DNA from 3 places in the Moritella sp. 24 genome. Region 1 is predicted to be linked to each of the others. Evidence: riboswitches for the same ligand, from Rfam matches in the RefSeq annotation. Region 1 holds a riboswitch; each other region holds the start of a gene.

What was found. A riboswitch is a leader RNA that binds a small molecule or an ion and turns the genes downstream of it on or off. The one in region 1 is predicted to bind thiamine pyrophosphate.
Region 2: it holds a riboswitch for thiamine pyrophosphate, as region 1 does, so the genes downstream of both, thiD (bifunctional hydroxymethylpyrimidine kinase/phosphomethylpyrimidine kinase) here and thiC (phosphomethylpyrimidine synthase ThiC) in region 1, are expected to answer to the same signal.
Region 3: it holds a riboswitch for thiamine pyrophosphate, as region 1 does, so the genes downstream of both, thiB (thiamine ABC transporter substrate binding subunit) here and thiC (phosphomethylpyrimidine synthase ThiC) in region 1, are expected to answer to the same signal.

The regions. Positions count from the first base shown of each region.
Region 1 covers NZ_CP056123.1:279,661-282,946, forward strand. Annotated here, with positions in the region: gene rpoC (DNA-directed RNA polymerase subunit beta') at 1-1,269, shown strand, start outside; TPP riboswitch at 1,418-1,519, shown strand; gene thiC (phosphomethylpyrimidine synthase ThiC) at 1,658-3,286, shown strand, end outside.
Region 2 covers NZ_CP056123.1:1,841,568-1,844,853, reverse strand. Annotated here, with positions in the region: gene HWV00_RS08330 (hypothetical protein) at 1-278, shown strand, start outside; gene HWV00_RS08325 (cytochrome c) at 268-711, shown strand; gene HWV00_RS08320 (hypothetical protein) at 926-1,429, shown strand; TPP riboswitch at 1,500-1,599, shown strand; gene thiD (bifunctional hydroxymethylpyrimidine kinase/phosphomethylpyrimidine kinase) at 1,673-2,554, shown strand; gene HWV00_RS08310 (ABC transporter ATP-binding protein) at 2,547-3,286, shown strand, end outside.
Region 3 covers NZ_CP056123.1:653,918-657,203, reverse strand. Annotated here, with positions in the region: gene leuB (3-isopropylmalate dehydrogenase) at 10-1,107, shown strand; gene HWV00_RS03060 (PilZ domain-containing protein) at 1,222-1,512, opposite strand; TPP riboswitch at 1,696-1,809, shown strand; gene thiB (thiamine ABC transporter substrate binding subunit) at 1,848-2,861, shown strand; gene thiP (thiamine/thiamine pyrophosphate ABC transporter permease) at 2,875-3,286, shown strand, end outside.

The sequences.
Region 1 (3,286 bases):
TCATCAGAAATTACGATTATTGATGAAAACGGCCGTACTAAAGAAAGCCATAAGCTTCCTTACGGTTCTGTTGTTGACTTTAAAGATGGCGCAGCTATCGAGTCTGGTAGCATCCTTGCTAACTGGGACCCGCATACTCACCCAATCATCACAGAGGTGGCTGGTCAAATTAAGTTTGTTGACTTAATTGAAGGTATTACGGTTACTAAGCAAACTGATGATCTAACAGGTCTATCTAGCACTGTAATTATCGATGCAGCAGCACGTGTTGCAGCTGGTAAAGATATGCGTCCAATGGTTAAACTTGTTGATGCAGCAGGTAATGATTTATTCATTCCTGGTACAGAAGTTGTTGCACAATACTTCTTACCTGCAAACGCAATTGTTAACTTAGAAGATGGTGCGTTGGTTACTATTGGTGAAGCGTTAGCGCGTATTCCTCAAGAAAGCTCGAAAACACGTGATATTACGGGTGGTCTACCACGCGTAGCGGATCTGTTTGAAGCGCGTCAGCCTAAAGATGCTGCTATCTTAGCGGAAATCTCGGGTACTATTAGTTTCGGTAAAGAAACTAAAGGTAAACGTCGTCTAGTTATCACACCTACTGATGGTGCTGAAGCTTACGAAGAGATGATCCCTAAATGGCGTCACTTGAACGTGTTTGAAGGTGAGAAAGTTGCAATTGGTGAAGTTATCGCCGATGGCCCTGAATCAGCTCACGATATTCTACGTCTACGTGGCATTAGCCATGTTGCGAACTATATCGCAAACGAAGTTCAAGAAGTATACCGTCTGCAAGGTGTTAAGATTAACGATAAGCACATTGAAACTATCGTTCGTCAAATGCTACGTAAAGCTAACGTTATCTCTGCTGGTGACAGTAACTTCCTACAAGGTGAACAAGCTGAAGTATCACGTCTGAAAATCGCTAACCGTCAGCTAGAAGCTGAAGGCAAGCAACCAGCCGTGTTCCAGCATATCCTTATGGGTATTACTAAAGCGTCTCTTGCAACTGAGTCATTCATCTCAGCTGCATCTTTCCAAGAAACAACTCGTGTTCTAACAGACGCAGCTGTTCATGGTAAGATTGATGACCTTCGCGGTCTGAAAGAAAACGTTATCGTTGGTCGTCTGATTCCTGCAGGTACTGGTTTCTCTTACCACCAAGATCGCGCTAAAATGCGTGCTGGTAAGGTAGAAGAAGTTATGCCAGAAATCACAACTGATGAAGCTGAACAGAACTTAGCTAACCTATTAAATAACCTTTAATTGATTTGCTGAAGGCAATTAAAGTTGTATGCAAGTGATGACAGACCCACTGATTCACTTGTTTATAGTTATTAGATAGTAAAGGCGCCCTTTTATAGGGCGCCTTTTTTTTGCTTGTTTTTTAACGCCATACCAGTCTATAATTTGCCACATCTTGTCGGAGTGCTTTAGGGCTGAGACCATTTTAATATGGGATCCGTGGAACCTGATCAGGCTAATACCTGCGTAAGGAAACAAGAGTGATTAATACGAATATTATTGGTGTCATCGTTAGTTAGCCATAAGGATAAATAGGCTTACTTACCTGACGTAAACGATCAATATATCTGAATCACCACTCTCCATACTCAACGACAAGCAATCATCTTATTAGAAAGGAATGAGTGCTATGTCTACTGCGAATACCAATACCAATACCAATAAAACCAACAATACCAACAATACCAACAATACGAAAAAGCCGACACGTCGTGAAAACCGTGAAAATGCCCAAGAATTCATTAACAACCTCAGTTGTGAACCGTTTCCTAATTCAGAGAAAATTCACCTCACAGGCAGCCGTGAAGATATTCAAGTCGCGATGCGAAAAATCAATCTTGATGAGACGCTAGTTGCAGGCAGTAAAGACGAACCTGTTTATGAACAGAATGAATCGATTCCTGTTTATGATACATCGGGTCCTTATACCGATCCGGCAATTGAAATCAACGTTCATCAAGGATTACCTAAGTTAAGACAACAATGGATCGAAGAGCGTAACGATATTGAAGCGTTAGAGATTGTAACGTCGCATTTTGCTCAACAGCGCCTTGCGGACGACGGTATCGACCATATTCGCTTTGAACACCTACCAAAGCCGCTTAAAGCTATCGATGGCCAGAACGTCACTCAGATGCATTACGCACGTAAAGGGATCATAACGCCAGAAATGGAATACATCGCGATCCGTGAAAATCAAGGGCGTGAATTGATCCGAAATGAGCTGTTATTAAAACAACATGCTGGTAACGATTTTGGAGCCAGTATTCCGGATCTTATTACCCCTGAATTTGTTCGTGATGAAGTGGCTCGTGGTCGCGCGATCATCCCTGCCAATATTAATCACCCTGAATCTGAGCCGATGATCATCGGTCGTAATTTTTTAGTGAAAGTGAATGCCAATATTGGTAATTCATCGGTGACATCATCGATCGAAGAAGAGGTAGAGAAGCTCGTATGGGCTACGCGCTGGGGTGCAGACACGGTGATGGACTTATCCACAGGCCGTAATATTCATGAAACACGTGAGTGGATCCTGCGTAATTCACCAGTTCCGATCGGCACAGTTCCGATCTATCAAGCCTTAGAGAAGGTAAATGGGATCGCTGAGGATCTTACTTGGGAAGTATTCCGTGATACGTTGATCGAACAAGCCGAGCAGGGTGTTGATTACTTCACGATCCATGCGGGTGTCTTACTCCGTTATGTACCAATGACGGCAAAACGTCTTACAGGGATCGTGTCTCGAGGCGGTTCGATCATGGCAAAATGGTGCTTAACACATCATAAAGAAAATTTTGCTTATGACCATTTCGAAGAAATTTGTGTGATTTGTAAAGCTTACGACGTATCACTGTCTTTAGGTGATGGCATGCGTCCTGGCTCTGCTGCAGATGCAAACGATGAAGCACAATTTGCAGAATTACAAACTTTAGGCGAGTTAACAAAAGTTGCTTGGGAACAAGATGTACAAGTTATTATCGAAGGCCCTGGTCATATCCCAATGCACATGATTAAAGAGAATGTTGAAAAGCAGCTCGATATTTGTCATGAAGCGCCTTTCTATACGTTAGGTCCACTGACTACTGATATTTCACCGGGCTATGATCACTTTACTTCGGGTATTGGTGCTGCACAAATCGGTTGGTACGGTTGTGCAATGCTGTGTTACGTAACACCAAAAGAACACTTAGGCTTACCGAATAAAGAAGACGTTAAGCAAGGCATGATCACCTATAAGATATCTGCACATGCGGCT
Region 2 (3,286 bases), 1.6 Mb from region 1:
GCTTTTGTCTTTGGAGCCAAGCAGGTGAATTACAAGGCGAAATAACCGCGCTAAGTTATGATCCTCAGCTGCCAAAACAAATCTATGCGGCAACAGATAAGTCTATTTTTCTGACTAAGGATGGCGGACAAAATTGGACCCAAATATCAGTACTAAAATCAACGTTCAGTGCGTTACACATCACGGATTCGGGCATCATTTATGCTGGAACACAAAACGGAAAACTGATGAAAAGTGCAGATAAAGCACAAGACTGGGACGTTATCGATGGGAAATAAAACATTCACAATCACCAGTGTTTTTATCATGATCATTGCGTTTACAACCAAAAGTTACGCAGTATCAACTAACAATACCACTGAACGTTTGCCTCATAATATTGGCTTGAAGGTATATCAACAAAATTGCAGTGTTTGTCATGGTCAAAATGCCGAGGGCGCTCTAAGTTGGAAAGTACCAAATAGCCTTGGTGAACTACCAGCGCCACCCCATAACCAAGATGGTCATACTTGGCGACACAGTGATGCCATGTTACAGCGAATGATAAAAACAGGTTGGCGGGATCCCTTTAACAAAACAAAACGCCTGACGATGCCCGCTTTTGGCGAGACGTTAAGTCCAATAGAGATCAATGCTGTTATTGATTATATGAAAACCCTTTGGACCCCTGCTCAAGTGGAGTATCAGCAAAAGGAAAATAGTAGACGCTAAATAGTAGACGAGAGGCCAGTGATACGGATATTACTGACCTCTCTTATCAAGAGAATCTTATCAATTAGTCTTAAAATATAACCATAAAATATTTCATATTAAACAATTAAATGCGATACGAAATATTAGTATTCTCACCTTTCATATATAGTCGTCACACTACCCAAATTACCTTAAGGTAATACCCCAATCAATTTAGTTACTGAGTGCATTAATGAAAAATTTGATTACTGTTATGATTCTTTCTTTTCTATTCATAGGTAAAACATACGCGGCAGCAGATTTAATTGCGGGCAAATTTTATGCTGAATATCTACAGCCAGATCCGTTTGATAAAACAAAAGAATACACACACCTGCGTTATGATGGTTACAATCACCATATCAGCTGTAAAACCTTTGCGATTAGCGCACCGTATAACGAATATGCAGGGTTTGATAGCTTTACTTTTCCAGCACAAGTCAAAGTAAAACGTGAAAATGGAGAGATAATTAGCTTTACCAATGCACAATATTCGACAGGCACAAGTATCGAAATCATTAGCCGAAGCCGCAACTACCTCATTTCAACCTATGGCAAAGAATACAAAACATTAATTAGTGCAATGAAATCTGATAACAAAATAACATTCGCAATGAAATGGCATAAAGGCTGGGAAACATCAGAGATGGATCTAAAAGGTTTTACTAAAGCATATAGCGTACTTAATTGTAAATAAGCTAATTTTCGCCAATATTGAAATTTTTGAGCGTCTATTGCGCTTTTAGCAAAACTTGTTACTATTACCACTTACATAGTCGGGGGGCCTAAAGGCTGAGATCGCAAATTGCGAGACCCGTTGAACCTGATTCAGTTAACACTGACGTAGGGAACTATCAGTCTCGCTTCTCATGATTTGACTTTCTACGTCTCTAAATCCTTAGCTAGATAAAGTTCCTGTGCGTCTGCTCTAGGGATATTTATGCTAAAGGCTATCACAAACACATCAACTGATTTTTCATCAGAAAACAGTCTCTCAAAAACACAAAACCAATCGACCCCTATCGTACTAACGATTGCAGGTTCTGATAGTGGTGGTGGTGCTGGTATCCAAGCTGATATCAAAGCCATGTCAGCAACAGGTAGCTACGCTTGTTCAGTAATAACCGCGATTACCGCACAAAATACCCTCGGCGTTTCCGCAATCTTCCCTATCCCACTTGAACATATCGAAAAACAACTTGATGCCGTATTTAGCGATCTAAATATTGTGGCCGTTAAAGTAGGCATGTTAGCTGACAGCGAAATAATCAAAGTCGTGGCTGATAAAATCAAGCAATATAACCCTGAATTCTTAGTCGTCGACCCCGTAATGGTAGCTACCAGCGGTGACCTTTTACTTAAAGAGTCAGCGATCAGCACACTCAAGTCAGAACTATTCCCACTTGCCGATTTAATCACCCCGAATCTACCTGAAGGGGCAGCATTGATTGGCTCTGATATTCCGACTGATGAGCACCAAATGCAAAACATGATCAGTGCGTTATGCCAGCTTGATGTCAAATCTGTGCTACTTAAAGGCGGTCACTTAGAACAAGATACAAACAGTAACGATCTACTTATCTTTCCTCATCATGTCGAACAGTTAACAGCAAAACGCATCAATACCAACAACACGCACGGTACTGGCTGTACGCTTTCTTCTGCAATAGCCTCTTATTTAGCGCAAGGACATGAACTACTTCAAGCCGTAAAACTCGGTAAACAATACATCTCTAAGGCTATCGCCCATGCCGATGAATTAGAGATAGGCAGCGGTCATGGTCCCGTTCATCACTTCTTCGCTGGTCACAAAAATGTCTAACCTCGCATCAAAAGCGATACAGGTCGAAAATGACCCTATCAGTCATACCCAAGCCATGAACATCTCAATTAGTAATGGCCGCCTACGATACAGCGATAGTACAGCACCTGTATTACAAGGGCTGAATATAACAATGCTTGCAGGGCAATGGACCTGCATTTTAGGGCGCAGCGGTTGTGGTAAAACAACGTTACTACGCCATTTGGCAGGACTGTTAAATCAAAAAACGGAATGGTCGGGTGATATATCTGTTTATTCAGCGCTAACAATTGACTCAGATTTGAAATCCAAATCAAAGCCATCACCCCAGCTCGATTTGACCCAGCATATAGCCTACATGGCACAGCAGGACTTGCTATTACCTTGGCTATCCGTACTCGAAAACGTCAAGCTTAGCAGTAAATTCGGAGATGAGGCATCAGCAGGTGACACAAAAAAAGCGCTCGACTTACTCAGTAAAGTCGGTCTTGCTGATAATGCGGACAGTTTACCTCAGCAACTCTCGGGTGGGATGCGTCAGCGAGTGGCACTCGCAAGGACATTAATGCAAGACAAACCCGTGGTATTAATGGACGAACCTTTCTCTGCATTAGACGCCGTCACTCGTTATCGATTACAAGATCTTGCCTGCGAATTATTAAAAGATAAGACCGTTGTGCTCATCACTCACGAACCACAAGAAGCGATCCGCTTAGCCCACCAAATTTATATTATGCAGGGGGCTCCAGCAAG
Region 3 (3,286 bases), 370 kb from region 1:
CGGCTAAGGATGACTGTAACAAAACACAATATTGCTGTATTACCAGGTGATGGTATCGGTCCAGAAGTAATGGCAGAAGCAATTAAAGTACTTGCTGCTGTGCAAAGTAAGTTTAATTTAGAACTAACCTATGACTTTAATGATGTTGGTGGTATTGCGATTGATAACCACGGCACACCATTACCAGCAAGCACACTAACAGCGTGTGAAAACTCAGATGCGATCTTATTCGGCTCTGTCGGTGGTCCAAAATGGGAAGGACTTCCACCACAAGAACAACCTGAACGTGGCGCATTATTACCATTACGTGGTCACTTCAAATTATTCTGTAATCTACGTCCAGCAAAAATTTACGCAGGCCTAGAGAAATTCTCACCACTACGCGCAGATATCTCAAATAACGGCTTTGACGTAGTTGTAGTACGTGAGTTAACAGGTGGCATCTACTTTGGTCAACCAAAAGGTACTAAAGGCGAAGGCGCTGATGAAACAGGTTTTGATACGATGTTATATAGCCGTGCGGAAGTTGATCGTATTGCTCGCATCGCCTTTGAAGCAGCAAAACTACGCGGTAATAAAGTAACATCTGTTGATAAAGCAAATGTACTAGCAACATCAGTATTATGGCGTAAAGTGGTACTTGAAGTAGCACAGGATTACCCTGAAGTTGAACTAGAACATATCTATGTAGATAATGCTGCAATGCAGTTAATCAAAGACCCATCGCAATTTGACGTGCTACTGTGCGGCAACTTATTCGGCGATATTATCTCTGATGAATGTGCAATGATCACGGGTTCTATGGGCATGCTACCGTCAGCAAGTATGAATGATTCTGATTTTGGTTTATACGAACCAGCGGGCGGTTCTGCACCAGATATCGCAGGTAAAGGCATCGCTAACCCAATTGCTCAGATCTTATCTGCTGCAATGATGCTACGTTATTCTCTAAAACAAGAAGAAGCTGCACAAGCAATTGAACAAGCAGTTTCATTTGTATTAGAAGAAGGCTATGCGACTGGCGATCTACACAGCGATACAAATGCTAAACCAGTACAAAACACATCACAGATGGGTGATTTAATCGCGGCTAAAATCAGCGCTTAATTCCCTCTAGATTAACGCCGTCAATTTCATTTCGATTGGTGTTAATCGCAAAAAGGCCGATAGATGATATATTCACTATCGGCCTTTTTAGTATTCTAATATCAATAATTTTCATTATGTGAAATTAATAAATTCGACACCTATTTGATAAACATCGCTACTGTGTTCAATGCGCGTGACTTTTGCTTCAGCCTGCAAAGGTGGTACTCGCGTATCCCCTGTAGGTAAAAAGATACTGACATTGTCATTCAAAGAGAAATAACTATCAGATATATCTAAAGACATCCCACTGGCACTTAAATCACGGCAGATAGCAGTTACATTTTGTTGTTCATCGGTTATTTGAACTGGCGAATCGATTAACATTCGATGATAACTGCGTCGTTCCAAGTTAGCTTTTAGCACATCAATATCCCTCTTGTTGCTATAGTTTATAAATGATTCGAATCTATGACTAATTCGTCTCTTTTTATTAGTATAGTCATCATTTATTAACTCGGGCTATTGAAGAGTAATAATGCGATCAACATAGCTATTTTCGCCCTAATAATTAACTAGCACTTTAGAACAAATAAAAATACAATGTGCGCTCACTCATCGGGGTGCTACCAGACTTTTCATTGAAGAGTCAGCGTGGCTGAGATAACACCCGTAATAACTTGAACCAGATAATGCTGGCATAGGAATGAGATTCGACCAACTGAGTCATAAGTTCTATGCTTCACATTCTAGGAGTAACCGTGAAGCACACTATCAAAAAATTAACTCTTTGTACTGCCCTGCTATTACCCGCACTAACAACACCACTGGCTAACGCAGCCGATAAGCCTGTATTAAATGTGTATACCTATGATTCATTTGCGTCAGATTGGGGACCGGGTCCAAAAGTAAAAACAGCATTTGAGGCGGAGTGTAATTGCGAACTTAATTTAGTTGCGCTTGAAGATGGTGTGAGTATTCTTAACCGCGTAAAACTAGAAGGTAAGTACACCAAGGCTGATATATTATTAGGTCTAGACAACAACCTAATGGCTGAAGCAGAAAAAACTAAACTGCTTGCACCGCACCAGCAAGATACCAGCGTACTATCATTGCCAAATGCATGGACAAATAAATACTTTATTCCATTCGATTATGGCCACTTTGCATTTATCTACGACAGTGAAAAACTAGCAAATCCACCAGCGAGTTTGGCTGAACTGGTTGAGCGTAAAGATCTCAACATTATCTATCAAGATCCACGTACCAGCACACCTGGTCTAGGGCTCATGTTATGGGTTAAAGCCGTTTACGGTGATAAAGCACCACAAGCATGGCAACAAATTGCAGATAAAACAGTGACGATCACAAAAGGTTGGAGCCAAGCATACGGCATGTTCTTAAAGGGCGAAGCGGATATGGTATTAAGCTATACCACATCACCGGCTTACCACATGGTTGCAGAGAAAGAATTCAAATATAAAGCAGCAGAGTTTAGTGAAGGTCACTACCAACAAACAGAAGTTGTAGCTCGTTTGAAAGATGCAGCAAATCCGAAACTTGCAGATCAATTTATGGCATTTGTACTAACGCCAGCATTCCAAGATGTGATCGCAACAGGTAACTGGATGCTACCAGCAAAACAAGCGGCAGCACTACCAAGTGAATTCGATAAATTAATCACCCCAGCAAAAACCCTTGAATTCACACCTGAAGAAGTGGCTGAATCACGCAAATCTTGGGTTAAAGAATGGCGTAATGCTGTTACTCAGTAATTAGCAAATTGATATGATTTCCAATTCACATAAATACTGGTGGTGTAGCGCTTTGCTCGCCATCAGCATCATTTTAATTCTTGTAGGCGGTAGCTTTACCGCCCTCCTTAACTTTTCACAAGCAGAGTTAGACTTTAGCAGTGTACTTGCTGATTCTTACACTCAGCATGTTATCCGCTTTAGTTTTTATCAGGCTGCATTATCCACGGTATTGAGTATTGGCTTAGCCATCCCTCTTGCACGTGCATTTTCCCGCAGAGAGTTTATTGGTAAACAATTCATCATTAAGCTATTTAACTTGTCGTTAGTCTTGCCAATTATTATCGCGATCTTTGGCATTGTGGCTGTACATGGTAAAAATGGTTGGGTAAACCAACTGCTTAGTTTTGTTGGTCTCGATGCAGGTCATTACATTTATGGATTAA